Regions from separate parts of the Pseudomonas sp. RP-B7 genome, predicted to be linked through region 3. Evidence: riboswitches for the same ligand, from Rfam matches in the RefSeq annotation. Region 3 holds a riboswitch; each other region holds the start of a gene.
The links. A riboswitch is a leader RNA that binds a small molecule or an ion and turns the genes downstream of it on or off. The one in region 3 is predicted to bind cobalamin.
Positions count from the first base shown of each region.

Region 1 (5,378 bases), on a different contig from region 3:
CGCCTGTTTGTGCTGCCAGCGTTCCGCCGTTCTGGATTGGCGAGGGAGTTGTACCGTGCGCTGGAGGTGCTGGCGCACGCGCAGGGGGTGGAGGTGATGTACCTGCACACCCATCCGTTTCTGCCGGGTGCGATTGAGTTTTGGCGGCGGCAGGGGTTTGCGGTGGTGGACGTGGAAGCTGATCCGGTGTGGCAGACCACGCACATGCAGCGGCTGCTGTAGTGGCCTGAAGAAGCACCACTGGACTCCCCGTGTTTAGTTGGAACGCAGCCGCAGTATCTGCGCGCCGTCGAACGGGTCTGTGAGGTAGTGCGCCTGCACCCCGAATGTGTCTTGCAAACGCTGCGGCGTCAGCACTTCCAGCGGCTTGCCCAGCGCCACCAATCGCCCGTGGTCCAACACCGCCAGGCGATCACAGGTCAGCGCCTGGTTCAGGTCATGCAGGGCAATCAGCGTCGTCACCGGCAGCGCTTGCACGCCTTTCAAGATCGCCAGTTGATGCTGAATATCCAGGTGATTGGTCGGCTCATCCAGCAACAGGATCTGCGGCCGTTGCGCCAGGGCGCGGGCGATGTGCACGCGTTGGCGCTCGCCGCCGGAAAGGCTGCGCCAGGCGCGTTGGGCCAGGTGGGTGGCGTCCACGTCGTGCAGGGCTTGGCGCACGATGGCGTCGTCTGCATCCGACCACGGGCTCAGCGCCGACAGCCACGGCGTGCGGCCCAGGGCCACGGCGTCGAACACGCGGATGGCGTCATCGGTGTCGGCCTGTTGCTCTACCACGGCCAACTGTTGCGCGATGCTGCGGCGCGACAGCTGCCCGAGGCGCTGGCCGCCCAGCAGCACGTCGCCACACGCCGGGGTACGCAACCCGGCGAGCAGCTTGAGCAGGGTGGATTTGCCGGAACCGTTCGGCCCGACGATACCGAGGGTCTCGCCCAGCTCCACTTCCAGGTGAATGTCGCGCAGCAACTCGGCTTCGCGCACCCTGAAGCCCAGGCCACGGCAACTGAGCACGCTCATCGCGCATTCCTCCGGCCGATCAGGATCAGCGCAAACACCGGCGCGCCTACCAGCGCGGTCACCACACCCACCGGGATCACCTGGCCCTTGATCAAGGTGCGCGACAGCACATCCGCGGCAATCAGGAACAACGCCCCCCCCAACGCGCTGGCCGGCAGCAGGCGCGAATGCCCGGTGCCGAGCAGCAGGCGCACGGCATGGGGGATCACCAAGCCGACAAAGCCGATGGAGCCGACAATCGACACCATCACCGCCGTCACCAACGCCGCGCAACCCACCAGCACAAATTGCACGCGGCGCACCGGGATGCCCAGGGACGCCGCCGAATCCGTGCCAAAGGTGAACGCATCCAGCGCCCGGCGATGCCACAGGCACACCGCCAACCCCACCAGCGCCACCGGCACCGCCAGCCACACCGACGGCCAGCGCACGCCGCTGAGGTTGCCCAGCAGCCAGAACATGATGCCGCGCGCCTGTTCGGAGCTGGCGGATTTGGTGATGAGGAATGCGGTGAGTGCGTTGAACAGCTGCGAACCGGCAATGCCGGCGAGGATGATCTGCCCGGTGCCGCTGGACGAGCCGCTGGCCCGCGCCAATAAAATCACCAGCGCAAACGCCGCCATCGCGCCGACAAACGCGCCAGCCGACAATGAAATCAAGCCGCCGCCCACCCCGATCAGCGCCACCAGCACCGCACCTGTCGAGGCGCCGGCGCTGATGCCCAGCAGGTACGGGTCGGCCAGCGGGTTGCGCAGCAGCGATTGCAGGATCACCCCGCAGGTCGCCAGCCCGGCACCGCAGGCGGCGGCGACCAGCGCGCGGGTCAGGCGGTAGTTCCACACTACGCCTTCGTCGATGGGGTCGAGCACGTAGCCGGCGCCCCACAGTTTATTGGCCAGCACCTGAAGTACGACCTGCGGCGAGATGGCGGTTTCGCCGATGGCCACGCCGGCGAGCACGGCGGCCAGGAGTAGGGCCAGGGCGAGGAGGGCACGAATCATTTCGGCAGGTCGTAGCCGTCGATGGCCGTGGCCAGTTGCTCAAGGCCGTCGAACATGCGGATGCTGGCCTGCAACGCCAGGGCGTCGAGGATGATGATGCGGTTGTTTTTTACCGCATCCATGTTGCGGGTGACCGGGTCGCTGCGCAGGAAGGCGAGTTTCTTTTCATGGTCGTCGGCAGGGTAGCGGCGGCGGTCCATGCGGGCGATGACGAGGAAGGTCGGGTTGGCCTTGGCGATGGTTTCCCAGCCCACGGCGGGCCATTCTTCATCGGACTGCACCACGTTGCGCAGGCCGAGGGTTTGCAGCATGAATTCGGGAATGCCCTTGTGCCCGGCGACATACGGGTCGCTGGCCAGCTCGGCGCTGGAGAACCACACCAGTGCGCTGGCCTGCTTGAGGCCCTTGCTCCGCACGGTGGCGACGGACTTGGCCAGGCGCGCCTTGAGTTCGTCGTTCAGCTGTTGACCGCGGTCCTGCACATCGAAGATCGCCGCCAGTTGGCTGATGCTTTTGTAGATGGTCTCGATGCGGAACGGCTCCAGCCGCGTGCCGTCGGCGCCCACCAGGTTGTCCTTGCCTTCGCAGTCGGAGGGCAGCAGGTAGGTGGGGATCTGCAGTTCGTGGAATTGCTCACGGGTGCCGACCACGCCTTGTGCGCCGACCACCCATTCCAGCTCGGCGGCCACCAACTGCGGGCGCTTGGCGATCACGGCTTCGAAGCTCGGCTCATTGTCGGCCAGGCGTTCGATGCGCTCGTTCTGTGCCTTGAACTGCGGCAGCACACTGTTGAACCACAGTGAGGTGCCGACCACTTTGTCGCCCACGCCCAACGCATAAAGCATCTCGGTGGCGGCCTGGCCGATGGTCACGCTGCGCGCCGGCGCTTGCTGGAAGGTGAGGGTGCTGCCGCAGTTTTCCAGGGTCAGCGGGTAGTCAGTCGGCGCGGCGTGGGCCAGGGCACAAACACTCAGGCCGGTGAGCAGGGCGGTAATGCGTGGCAGCATGGGGCAATCTCCGTTGGGACCGTACAGGGAGCTGGGGCGGTACGGTAGTGGAAATACAGCCATGAACGCTGCCGGTCCGGCAGGCCAGGGATGCCCTTCCCGGACACCCCGCCGGTTGGTGATAACGCTTGGCCGGCAGGTCTCCTGACTGATGCGTCATCGCCACGCTCCGGCCTTCCCGGACAGCGTCCAGTGGCAGTGGGGAGCAGGCTCAGCACCTACAGTTGCGGGGGCAGTTCCGATTGGCGCGGGTGGCCGCGCTTCGGATTCCCTATTAGTCCCGTTGGGGAACCGGCGCGGTATGGTAGTCGATCTTGGACGTGAGGGCGCGTGTCTCTTATGATGCGCGGCCACGGAACCGCCCCATACAAGGAAAATACAGTGAAACGTTTAGTCGCCCTCGCCCTGATCACCCTGCTCGCCGGTTGTGCGACCCAGGGTAAAAGCGAATCGCAGATTTTCGACGAGGCCGCCACTGCCCATGTCATGTCGCTGCCTGCCGGCGCCAACAAGGTGCGTTTGCACAGCGTCAAGATCGCCAGCCATGGTGTGATCGGCGACATGCTGGCGACTGTCCTGGGCGGCGGCGCGAATGCCGGCCAACTCAGGCAAGAACTGCTCAACGCCCAGCGCCTGGGCGACAGTGGGTTCTTGATCATTGGGGCGCGCAGTTCAATCGACGTGGCGGTTGTTGAGAACGCCTGCGAAGGCCTCGGTTTGCAGGGGATGAATATCTACTACGCGGGCAGTGAGGCGCAGCAGGACAAAGTGCGCCACGCGGTTGAACAGGCCCGGGCGCAATTTCACTTCATCAATACCCAGTGACCAACGGTCTGTAGTGAGCGGGCTTGCCCCGCGCCGGGTGGCGAAGCCGCCCCAAACCCAGGCACCTCGGTCTTTCTGATACACCGGGTTGTCTGGATTTGGGGCGGCTTCGCCACCCAGCGCGGGGCAAGGGTGTTAGCCCGGCCGGGGGGTTATTTGCGGTCCAGCCACACGGTCTGCGCGTTGCAGAATTCCCGCACGCCGAAGTGTGACAGTTCACGGCCAAAGCCGCTTTTCTTGATCCCGCCAAACGCCACCCGAGGGTCGGACACGCTGAAGGCGTTGACGAAAATCCCGCCGGTTTCCAGGCGGTTGGCTAGATCCCGCGCCTTCGCCGCGTCGGTGGTGAAGATGCTCGCGGTCAGGCCGAACTCGCTGTCATTCGCCAGCGCTACCGCGTGGTCGGCGTCGCGGGCGGTGATGATCGAGGCTACCGGGCCGAACAGTTCCTGTTTGAACGAGGTCATCTGGTCGGTGACGCCTGCCAGTACGGTCGGCTCATAGTAGTTGCCGGCACCGGCGACCTTATGGCCGCCCAGTAGCAGGGTCGCGCCTTCTTCAAGAGTCGCCTGGACCTGGCCGTGCAGCTCGTCGCGCAGGTCGAAGCGGGCCATCGGGCCGATGTACGTGGCGGCGGATGTCGGGTCGCCCATCACCAGGGCACGGCTGGCCGCGAGGAATTTGGCGGTAAAGGCTTCGGCCACGCCGGCTTCGATGATCAGACGCTTGGCAGCGGCGCAGACTTGCCCGCTGTTCTGGAAGCGTCCAATCACGGCGGCTTGCACCGCGGCGTCAAGGTCGGCGTCGTTGAGCACGATGAACGGGTCGGAGCCGCCCAGTTCCAGCACACACTTTTTCAGCGCGGCACCGGCCTGGGAGCCGATGGCCATACCGGCGCGCACGCTGCCGGTGAGGGTGACGGCGGCGATGCGCGGGTCGGCGATGGCTTTGGATACGCCGTCGGTCGTCACGTTGATCACTTCGAACAGGCCTTCAGCAAAGCCGGCTTTTTTGAATGCCTGCTGCATCAGGTAGGCGCTGCCCATCACGTTCGGCGCGTGCTTGAGCACGTAGGTGTTGCCGGCGAGCATTGTCGGCACGGCGCCGCGCAGCACTTGCCAGACCGGGAAGTTCCACGGCATCACCGCGAGGATCGGGCCCAGTGGGCGGTATTCGATATGGGCGCTGCCGTTGTCCACCAGGGTCGGCTCCGGGGCGAGCATGGCCGGGCCCTGGGCGGCGTACCAGTCACTGAGCTGGGCGCATTTTTCGATTTCGGCGCGGGCCTGGGCGATGGGCTTGCCCATTTCCAGGGTGATCATCTGCGCCATCTCTTCGGCTTGTTCGCGCAGGGCGGCGGCCAGGGCCAGCAGCCGTTCGGCGCGCTGGCTGAGCGGCTGGTGGCGCCAGGTGCGGAAGGCAGCGGTGGCACGGTCGAGGGCGGCGTTCAGCTGCGACTCGCTTTCATACGGGTAGCTGCCGACCGTTTCACCGTTGGCCGGGTTGATCGAGAGGGCGTGGGTAG
Region 1 is NZ_JAPFHC010000024.1:82,295-87,672, forward strand. It holds gene OPU96_RS20585 (GNAT family N-acetyltransferase) at 1-222, shown strand, start outside; gene OPU96_RS20590 (ABC transporter ATP-binding protein) at 256-1,020, opposite strand; gene OPU96_RS20595 (FecCD family ABC transporter permease) at 1,017-2,021, opposite strand; gene OPU96_RS20600 (ABC transporter substrate-binding protein) at 2,018-3,028, opposite strand; cobalamin riboswitch at 3,146-3,339, opposite strand; gene OPU96_RS20605 (hypothetical protein) at 3,410-3,853, shown strand; gene OPU96_RS20610 (aldehyde dehydrogenase family protein) at 4,006-5,378, opposite strand, start outside.
Region 1: it holds a riboswitch for cobalamin, as region 3 does, so the genes downstream of both, OPU96_RS20600 (ABC transporter substrate-binding protein) here and OPU96_RS02370 (CbtB domain-containing protein) in region 3, are expected to answer to the same signal.

Region 2 (5,378 bases), on a different contig from region 3:
GGCCTCGGCAATCCCGTATTGAATCGCTGCCTTGCGCAGCCGGCCACCGTGCTCAAGCATAGAATTGCGCCCCCGCGCATAGGATCAGCAGCCACAACCATACGCCGCGCTGCACCAGTTGCCAGCCTCGGTCGATGGAGTCCGCATCCGCCGCCGGGCCTTCGCCCAGTTGCGGACGTTGATGTACTTCGCCGTGATAAATCGCGGCGCCGCCCAATTCGACACCCAGCGCACCAGCGCCGGCCGCCATCACCGGGCCGGCGTTGGGGCTGTCCCACGTCGGGCCCTGGGTACGCCAGCACTTCAACGCCAGGCGGGTTTTGCCCAGCAACGCGTAGGTCAATGCCACCAGGCGCGCAGGAATATAGTTCAGCACGTCGTCGATCTTGGCCGCCGCCCAACCGAAACGTTCGAAGCGTTCGTTGCGATAGCCCCACATGGCGTCGAGGGTGTTGCTCAGGCGGTACAGCACCACGCCCGGCACACCGGCAACGACAAACCAGAACAGCGCGGCGAATACCGCGTCGCTGCCGTTCTCCAGTACCGACTCGGTGGCGGCGCGGGCGACTTCGGTACGGTCCAGTTCGCTGGTCTGACGGCTGACAAGGTAACTCACACGTTTTCGCGCTTCGTCCAGGTCATCACTGCGCAGCGCCTGGGCGACCGGGATCACGTGCTCGCCAAGGCTGCGCATGCCGAGGGCGCAGTACAACGCCAGGATCTCCAAGATCCAGCCGATATACGGCGCCCACGACAAAGCCGTGGCCAGCAGGGTCAACGGCACCACGGCGATAAACCACGCGGTCACGCCATGGCTGCGCCAGCCCCGGCCACCGCTGTTGAAGCGTTGCTCGATGCGCCCGGCGAAATTGCCGAACGCCACCAGCGGATGCCAGCGCCTGGGTTCGCCCAGCAGCGCATCCAGCGCGACTGCGGCGACACACAGCAAGGCCACACTCATTGACTCACTCCCCAAGAATTTTCGTACAGCATGTCACTCAGCGGCCGCGGCTCGGTCCAGCCTTCGAGTTGCAACATCGGCGCCGGGTAGAACGCAGCGACCGGGCCCAGGCACAGCACGGCCAGGGGTTTGGCGCCGGGCGGCAGGCCCAGCAGGTCGGCCAGGGCCTGGGGCTCGAACAGCGAGACCCAGCCCATGCCCAGGCCTTCGACGCGGGCAGCCAGCCACAGGTTCTGGATGGCACAGGACAGCGAGGCCATGTCCATTTCCGGCAAGGTGCGACGACCGAAGATGTGGCGCTCGCGGTCGTCCATCAGCGCTGCTACCAATACCTCGGCGCAATCGTGGATGCCTTCGACCTTGAGCTTCATGAATTCGTCGGAGCGCTCGCCCAGGGCTTCGGCGGTGCGGATGCGTTCTTCTTCCACCAGTTGCTGGATTTGCCCACGCAGTTGGCGGTCGCTGATACGGATGAAGCGCCAGGGTTGCATCAGGCCGACGCTGGGCGCCTGGTGTGCGGCCTGGAGCAGGCGCTGCAGCAGTTCAGGCGCGACGGTGCCGCCGCTGAAGTGGCGCATGTCGCGGCGTTCGGCGATGGCGCGGTAGACGGCCTGGCGGTCGGCCTCTGGGAAGGCGTTGTCGGTCATGGCCTCTTCGCGGGCAAGCCCGCTCCCACATTGGATTGGGTTTCGACGCGATCCCCTGTGGGAGCTGGCTTGCCTGCGATAGCGCCCTCCCGGTCTGGCGCAAACAGTGCCGCCACCGCCGCCGGATTCGACGGAAAGTAAAAGTGCACGTAGGAAGCCGTCATCCGCCCCTGTCGGAAAACCGCCTCGGCACCACGCCCACCGTTGGGGCTCACGCCACGGGCAATCGGCGTGCAGTCGGTGCTGGTCAGGGAGTGGTGATAGGTGTGACCGCGCAATGTGCCTTCCGGCAGTTCGACATTTTGCAGGGCCAGGGCGGCCAGTTTCTTTTGCATCACGGCATCGCCCTGCAGCAGACCGAGCAACTCGGCGCGCTGGCCGTCGACATCGGTGAGCGAGTCCAGCAGGTACAACATGCCGCCGCACTCGGCGAGCAGTGGTTTGCCAGCAGCGTGATGGGCACGGATCGCATCGAGCATCGCGGTGTTTTCCGACAGCGCCTGGTGATGCAATTCCGGGTAACCACCCGGCAGATACAGGCTGTCGGCGTCAGGCAATTGGCGGTCATGGATCGGCGAGAAGAAGTGCAACTCGGCGCCCATCGCCCGCAACAGATCGAGGCTGGCGCCGTAGGTGAAGGCGAAGGCTTCGTCGCGAGCCACGGCAATGCGTACGCCGTTGAGCAACGGCTCGGCCTCAATGATCTGCGGCGCAGCGAACGTCACCGGCGGCGGCAATGCGACTTCGCAACTGCTGCCCAGGGCTTGGGCGGCGGCATCGAGGCGCAGGTCGAGGTCATTCAGTTCGCTGGCTTGTACCAGGCCCAGGTGGCGGCTGGGCAATTCGATCCCGGTCTCGCGGGACAGCGCCCCGTACCAGCGCAGGCCTTCGGTCAGACTGCCTTCGAGCAATTGTGCGTGGCGCAGCGTGCCCACGCGGTTGGCCAGCACGCCGGCGAACGGCAGGTCCGGCTGATAACGCGCCAGGCCCAGCGCGAGGGCGCCGAAGGTCTGGGCCATGGCGGTGCCGTCGATCACACCGAGCACCGGCACGCCAAAGTGGCGCGCCAGGTCAGCGCTGGACGGCGTGCCGTCGAACAGGCCCATCACGCCTTCAATGAGGATCAGGTCTGCCTCGCCGGCGGCTTCCCACAACAGGCGACGACTTTCCTGCTCTCCCACCATCCACATGTCCAATTGATACACCGGCGCACCACTGGCGCGCTCGTGGATCATCGGGTCGAGAAAGTCCGGCCCGCATTTGAACACGCGCACCTTGCGCCCCAGGTTGCGGTGCAAACGGGCGAGCGCGGCGGTGACGGTGGTTTTGCCCTGGCCGGACGCCGGTGCGGCGATCAAGACGGCCGGGCAATGACGGGGCTGATTCAAAGTTCGACGCCCTTCTGTGCCTTGATACCGGCCTGGAACGCGTGCTTGAGCATGCCCATTTCGGTGACGGTGTCGCCCATTTCGATCAGCTCGGGCTTGGCGCCACGGCCGGTGACCACTACGTGTTGCATCGGCGGACGGGCTTGCAGGTCGCTGAGTACTTGGTCCAGATCGAGGTAGCCGTGTTTGAGGGCGATGTTCAGTTCGTCAAGGACGACAAGGCCGATGGTGGGATCTTGCAGCAGCTCGCGGGACACCGCCCAGGCGGCTTCGGCGGCGGCGATGTCACGTTGGCGGTCCTGGGTTTCCCAGGTGAAGCCTTCGCCCATGACGTGAAAACGCACTTGCTCAGGGAAGCGGCGGAAGAACAGCTCTTCGCCCGTGCTGTTGCGCCCCTTGATGAACTGCACCACACCGCACTGCATGCCGTGGCCCATGGCCCGAGCCAGCATGCCGAACGCAGAGCTGCTCTTGCCTTTGCCGTTGCCGGTGAGCACCAGCAGCAAACCGCATTCGTTGGGCGAGTTGGCGATGCGCTCGTCGATCACGGCTTTTTTGCGCAGCATGCGCGCCAGGTGGCGTTCGTCGCGTTCAGGGGAATCGGTCATGGCAGCTCTCCGTTGGGGCTGGACAAAAAACGGCGGGCAGGAAAAAGACAAAACAGACAGCCAAGCATCGCCCACCGTGATGCTGTTGGATGTTTCAGGCCGGTCTCCGGGCTCATGAGTGGCGATCGCCGACGCTGCGCCTTCCCATATCGCGGGGCGATACAGTGGCAGAAAGCAGGGTCTTGACTCATTTACCGTTGCGGGGGCAGCGCCGGGATCGCGGCAGCACTGTGTACAAGTGCGCTCACTCACCGGCTTCCCTGTTTCACTCGGTCGACCCGTGGGTCACAGAGCACCTGGAACAAGTCGCGAAGGGTAGAGGGTTGGGGGTGGAGCGTCAATTAAAGCCGGCTTCGCACTTGAACCATCGGACCGCTGCATGCCTCTACCCTTGCAGGTACCCAGGAGAAAAACATGCACAAGACCCGACTTGCCCTACTGATCATGTTCGCAGGCGCCCTCGCCGCCTGCGGTGAAAGTTCGACCTTGCAAGTGTCTGACGGAACCGGGCCTTCCCCCAAGCTACCGGAGCCGAACAAGACCCTGATCCCCACGGTAAACATCGCGCCAGCCATCGGCTGGCCTGCGGGTGCGAAGCCAACTCCCGCCGCGGGCACCCAGGTGGCGGCGTTTGCCGAGGGCCTGGACCACCCGCGCTGGCTGTATGTGCTGCCCAATGGCGACGTACTGGTGGCAGAAACCAATGCGCCGCCCAAACCCGATGACTCAAAGGGCATTCGTGGCTGGGTGATGGAAAAGGTCATGGGCCGAGCCGGTGCAGGTGTGCCTAGCCCGAACCGCATCACGTTGCTGCGCGATGCCGACCACGATGGCATCGCCGAGACCCGGACAGTATTTCTTGAAAACCTCAATTCGCCCTTCGGCATGACCCTGGTGGGCAATGATCTGTATGTGGCGGACTCGGACAAGCTGCTGCGCTTCCCCTACCAACCGGGAGCAACCGCGATCAAGGCAGCCGGTACCAAGGTGGTCGACCTACCCGGCGGCAGCATCAACCACCACTGGACCAAGAACGTGGTGGCGAGCAAAGACGGCCGCAAGCTGTATGTAAGCGTAGGCTCCAACAGCAACGTTGGTGAAAACGGCCTGCAGGCAGAAGAAGGCCGGGCGGCGATCTGGGAAGTAGACCGCGCCAGCGGCCAGCACCGCATTTTCGCCTCGGGCCTGCGCAACCCTAACGGCATGGCCTGGGAACCACAAAGCGGCAAGCTGTGGACGGCGGTGAACGAGCGCGATGAAATCGGTAGCGACCTGGTGCCGGACTACATCACCTCGGTTCAGGATGGCGCCTTCTATGGCTGGCCGTTCAGCTACTACGGACAGCATGTGGATGCGCGAGTCAATCCGCAAAACCTCGACCTGGTGGCCAAGGCGATTGCACCATACTACGCCGTAGGCCCGCATACCGCCTCGCTGGGACTGACGTTTGCCGAGAACAGCAAATTGCCCGCCCCCTTCACGAATGGCGCATTCATCGGCCAGCATGGTTCGTGGAATCGCAAGCCCCACAGTGGCTACAAGGTGATCTTCGTACCGTTCGAGGCTGGCCAGCCCAAGGGACAGCCGGTGGATGTGCTGACCGGGTTCCTCGACAAAGATGAGAAAGCCATGGGCCGGCCGGTGGGCGTGGTGATTGATCAGCAGGGGGATTTGCTGGTGGCAGATGATGTGGGAAATAAGGTGTGGCGGGTGTCGGCGGCTAAGTAGACAGGCTTCAGACCACCACAAAACCCATGTGGGAGCGGGCTTGCTC
Region 2 is NZ_JAPFHC010000002.1:166,807-172,184, forward strand. It holds gene cobD (threonine-phosphate decarboxylase CobD) at 1-60, opposite strand, end outside; gene cbiB (adenosylcobinamide-phosphate synthase CbiB) at 53-961, opposite strand; gene bluB (5,6-dimethylbenzimidazole synthase) at 958-1,608, opposite strand; gene OPU96_RS03575 (cobyrinic acid a,c-diamide synthase CobB) at 1,605-2,996, opposite strand; gene cobO (cob(I)yrinic acid a,c-diamide adenosyltransferase) at 2,993-3,604, opposite strand; cobalamin riboswitch at 3,685-3,919, opposite strand; gene OPU96_RS03585 (PQQ-dependent sugar dehydrogenase) at 4,019-5,332, shown strand.
Region 2: it holds a riboswitch for cobalamin, as region 3 does, so the genes downstream of both, cobO (cob(I)yrinic acid a,c-diamide adenosyltransferase) here and OPU96_RS02370 (CbtB domain-containing protein) in region 3, are expected to answer to the same signal.

Region 3 (5,378 bases):
AAAACGGCGCCCCGTGAGCGCCGTTTTTTTATGCATTATTTTCAACGCCTTACGCTGTTTTTCTAACAAATTGGTTTAGGTGTGGGAGTGGGCTTGCCCGTATTCCGTCAAGGGCGGTAAAGGTGTGCGTGGCCTGCCCGGTACAGCGACGACTCGCTGAAACTGTCACTGGCCAACACCCGGCCCACCACAATCAGTGCGGTACGCCGAAACCCCTTGGCTGCGACCTTCTCGGCAATGTTACTCAAGGTCCCGACCGCCCAATCCTGATCCGGCCACGTCGCCCGGTGCACCACCGCAATCGGGCAATCAGCGCCATAGTGCGGCAGCAGTTCAGCGACGATTTTCTCCAGATGGTTGACCCCCAGGTGAATCGCCATGGTCGTGCCGTGCCGCGCAAGGCTGTCGAAGTCCTCGCCGGGGGGCATGCTGGTCTTATCCGCATAACGGGTCAGGATGACGCTCTGGGCGATGTCCGGAAGCGTCAGTTCGGTCTCCAGTAGCGCCGCGCAGGCGGCCACGGCGGTGACGCCAGGGATGATCTGGAAAGGGATGCCCAGCTCGCGCAAACAGCGGATCTGCTCGCCAATCGCGCCATACAGGCTCGGATCGCCGGAGTGCACGCGTGCCACATCCTGGCCTTTGGCGTGGGCGGTTTTGATCAGTTCGATGATCTGTTCCAGATGCAACTCAGCGCTGTTGACGACGATTCCTGCCTGGTGACCTTCCAAAACCGCCGCTGGCACCAGGGAGCCGGCGTAGATGATCACCGGGCAACTGCGGATCAGCCGCTGGCCTTTTACGGTGATCAATTCCGGGTCGCCGGGGCCTGCGCCGATGAAGTAGACGGTCATGGGGAATTCCTGTTGAAAAGCGGGCGAGCATGAAGATTGCTCATGATCGGGAAGGGCGATTATCGGGATTTTAGTCGGCGCAAGCCAACGCAAAGGTGGCCTGGGAGGTTTTTTTGCGGGTGATCAGCAGGCGCGCAGGGGCGCCAGTGAGGTGCTCGGCCAGTGCCAGGGCGGCGCTTTCGGCGATGCCGTAACAGCCGGTATGGGCGAAAGCGACAGCGGATCTGTGGCTCAGGCGGTCGGCATAAACCCCTAGCCCGGCCGCGCTGAAGCAGTGCAGTGGCAGGTTCAACAGCGCGGCCAGGGCGAGTAATCCGGGTTCATCACGTTTGCGATCAATACTCGCCAAGGCCGTAACGTGCCGGCGCTCGATACCACCCTCGGCGAGGGCGGCGTCGAACAGGCTCAGCAGGGTGTGAACATCACAACCCCGCTGGCAGCCCAGGCCGACCACCAGGGTCATGCCGAGTATTGATCGTCACGGTTGCGGCGGAACAGCCAGGCGCTGATCAGGCCCAGAGCCAGCCAGAACGCCACGTTGGTCAACTGCGATGCGATCTTGAACTGCGCTTCCAGCGCTTCTGGTGCCAGCATCGAATGCACTTCCGGTTGCGGTGCGCCAATCACGTGGGGAACCACCAGGATTGCCGCCCCCAGTGCTTTGAGCAGCCAGTTGCGACCGAATACGATCAGCGCGATACCGGCGGCGGTGGACGCTGCGGTACCGATCCACCACGTCTGGCGCAGTGCGAGGTCGGCGGCAGCCGTGCCCGGTAGCTCAGGCGGCAACCCCAGGGTCGGTGCCAGTACGAAGGTCGCGTAACCAGCCAGCCCCCACAGCAGCCCTTGGGCGGTGCGGGTTGGCGCGCGCAGGGTGTACAGGCCGGCGAGCATCAGTGCGAAACCGACCGCCACTACCAGGTTGCCACCTGTGGTAGAGAGCACGCGCTGCCAGCCGTCTTCCGGCTCCCAGGCTTCGGCGTCGTGGGTATGGGCAGCGGTGCCGGCGGTATGCTCGTGCATCACCTCGGCAGGGGCTTTTTCAAAGGTTTCCGCCTGCAAAATCAGCGGGGCGACCCAGAAACTTTGCAGCAGGGTCAGCAGCAGGGCGGCCAAAAGTCCGGTGAACCCTGCGGTTTGCGCAATACGCTTGATCATGTCGGCAGGTCTCAATGGCACGGGAACGCGGCGCTGTGGCGGGTATCGTGGGCAGCGTTGTGCACCGCCTCGATATGCGAGAAACCGGCGAAATACACCAGGCACGCGCCGAGGATCGACGCACCGATGGCGGCGGTCAGGCGTTGGCTCAGGGTAGAGGTGCGGCTGGCGGAGTGCGAGGTGCTGCTGATGATCGACATGGCGCGTCCCTTTCAGGTGTCTGGGTGAAACGAGCGCATGAAAACCCCGCGAGCCAGGCACGCAGGGTTCTGAACAGCGCCCGCCCACCGCGGGTTTGTTATCTGATTTTTTCGGGCCGGTCTCCGGGCTTGCGAGGGGCTCAATGCCTGAAAACGTCGCCTTCCCATGCCTTGGGCACAGTGGATATGACGTTTCGCTCGCTTACCGTTGCGGGGGCAGCACCGGACTGTCATGCGTACATGAGTCACCGGTTTCCCGTTTCACCCTTTGCAGGGCACCCGAAACAAGATGTGTAGGAGAGCATGGGGGTGGGAGGGGAGTCAATTGGGATGTGGTTTTTGGTGGTGGTGGTGGTGGTGTACATATCCGTTTCTTCGGTAACGGCCGCTTATGGTTCCGCTCTTACAGCGGGTCACTTTGGAAAAGCCCCAAAGTAACCAAAGGGCTCTTGCCCCAACACTCGGCACCTCGCCTAGGCTCGGTGTGCCCTCACTCCGGCTTGAATCCGTGGGCCGCCGTCATGGGCCATCCCTGGCCCAGGACGGCTAACCCGGCGTCCTGCCGGGTTGCCCACGGATTCAAGCCTGCGTTCGGCCAGCGTGTTTAACGGGGCAAGTGAGATCAAAAGCCAGAGCGCGGCGGCCTTAGAGCCGACCGGTATTTTTTATGGTGTTCACCCTCGACTGTGGGATCTGGCTAGCCTGCGATGCAGGCGACTCGGTACATCAGACGCACCCAGTTGATGCCATCGCAGGCAAGCCAGCTCCCACAGGGGAACCCGCCCGCTTTCTCGATCAGGCCGGCTGTCAGGCCGCCCAAATCCATGTCGGATTAAGGGCGCACCGAGCCTGGGTGAGGTGCCGAGTGTTGGGGCAAGAGCCCTTTGGTTACTTTTGGGCTCTTTCCTAAAGTGAGCTGCCGTAAGGAGTCGCCGTTACCTAAATAACGGATATGTACACGAACCCAACCCCATCATTGACCATCCCCCAAGCACTGCGTAGCCTTGCACCCTCGAGGTTCTTCGGCCCAGGCCGAAGCTAAGAAGGGAACGCGGTCCAAGCCGCGGCTGCCCCCGCAACTGTAAAGGGTCCAGTTGACTGCCACGCCACTGCCGACAAGGCGGGAAGGCGCAGCCAGCGCCGGTCGCAAGACCTGCAAGCCCCAAGCCAGGAGACCTGCCTCGCAATCGATTTTTCAATTCAACCGGGCGGGGTGATCCGGTGACGAAATCCGCTGCTGCGCACTGTCGCAGGGCCTATCGTCCCGTATGCCCGCCCCCAAGGGCATCCGATGAAAACACTGGCCAAACTCCCCGTCACCATCGTTACCGGCTTTCTTGGCTCGGGCAAAACCACCTTGCTGCGCCATATGCTCGACAACGCCCAGGGCCGTCGCATCGCCGTGATCGTCAACGAATTCGGCGAGTTGGGCATTGACGGTGAAATCCTCAAGCAGTGCTCCATCGGTTGCACCGAAGAAGAAGCCAACGGCCGTGTCTACGAGCTGGCCAACGGCTGCCTGTGCTGCACCGTGCAGGAAGAGTTCTTCCCGGTGATGCGCGAGCTGGTTGCCCGGCGCGGCGACCTCGACCATATCCTCATTGAAACCTCCGGCCTGGCTCTGCCAAAACCCCTGGTACAAGCCTTCCAATGGCCGGAAATCCGTAGCGCCTGCACGGTTGACGCGGTGATCACCGTGGTCGATAGCCCAGCCGTGGCCGCCGGCACCTTCGCCGCATTCCCGGACCAAGTCGACGCCCAGCGCAAACTCGACCCGAACCTGGACCACGAATCGCCGCTGCACGAGTTGTTCGCCGACCAACTGGCCAGCGCCGACTTGGTGATCCTCAACAAATCCGACCTGATCAGCCCGGAAGACCTGGCCCGTGTGCGCCTGGAAGTCGCCGAAGAACTGCCGCCAGCCGTGAAGATCATCGAAGCCAGCAGCGGCCGTCTGCCGCTGGACGTGCTGATTGGCCTGGGCGCCGGCGCCGAAGAGCATATCGACGCTCGCCACAGCCATCACGATCATCACCACGAAGGTGAAGACGACCACGACCACGACGCCTTCGACTCGATTTCCATCGACCTGCCGCAAGCCGACGAGGCGCTTTTGCTCGACGCCCTGACCCAGTTGGTGGTGCAACACGGCATCCTGCGCGTCAAAGGCTTCGCCGCGATCCCGAACAAGCCGATGCGCCTGCTGATCCAGGGCGTAGGCACGCGTTTCGATAAGCACTTCGATCGCGCCTGGGCTGCCGACGAAGCACGCATCACACGTCTGGTACTGATCGGTCAGGACCTCGATGCGGCGGGTCTCGAAGCGCAACTGCGCGCTGCGCTCAGCGTTTAACCCATGCACCTGCTCAGGACCCAGCCCGGTGGTTTCGTCTCGGACGACAATATTGCCGACCTTGGCCAAACCCCCGCTGAACTGGTGATCCTGTGCAGCGGCGACTCCAGCCTGGCGCTGCTGGCCGAAGCGGCCCAGCAGTTGCCCGACGATTACCCGAGCCTGCGCCTGGCCAACCCCATGCAGGTGCAGAACCACGCCTCGGTCGACCTGTATGTCGACGAGGTGTTGCGCCACGCCAAGGTCATCCTGATCTCGCTGCATGGTGGCATCGGCTATTGGCGTTACGGTATCGAGCGTCTGGTGGAGCTGGCCGAACGCGGTGTACAACTGATCCTGGTGCCGGGCGACGATCGCCCCGACCCGGAACTCAGCGGTTTGAGCACCGTTGGCGCACAAGAACGTGATCGCCTGTGGCACTTCCTGCGCCAGGGTGGCTTGGGCAATGCGCTGGATTTCTATCGCTGCCTGGCCAGCGCTTACCTGGGGCGCGACTATGCCTGGGCCGAGCCGCAAACCCTGCCGCGCACGGCGATTTATCACCCGCACAAAGCCAACCCCCGTTTGAATGACTGGCAGGTGGATTGGCAGGCCGAGTTTCCGGTGGCCGCGGTGCTGTTCTACCGCTCTCACTTGCAGGCTGCCAATACCGGTTTTATCGATGTGTTTTGCCAACGCTTGCAGGCTGCGGGCCTGAACCCGTTGCCGATAGCGGTGGCCAGTTTGAAAGAGCCCGGCTGCCTGACGGTTGTCGAGGACCTGCTCGATGAGGTCGGCGCGGGGCTGATCCTGAACACCACCGGGTTTGCCCAA
Region 3 is NZ_JAPFHC010000001.1:545,474-550,851, reverse strand. It holds gene cobM (precorrin-4 C(11)-methyltransferase) at 108-854, opposite strand; gene OPU96_RS02380 (cobalamin biosynthesis protein) at 925-1,317, opposite strand; gene OPU96_RS02375 (CbtA family protein) at 1,314-2,012, opposite strand; gene OPU96_RS02370 (CbtB domain-containing protein) at 2,024-2,212, opposite strand; cobalamin riboswitch at 2,310-2,510, opposite strand; cobalamin riboswitch at 3,211-3,410, shown strand; gene cobW (cobalamin biosynthesis protein CobW) at 3,504-4,565, shown strand; gene cobN (cobaltochelatase subunit CobN) at 4,569-5,378, shown strand, end outside.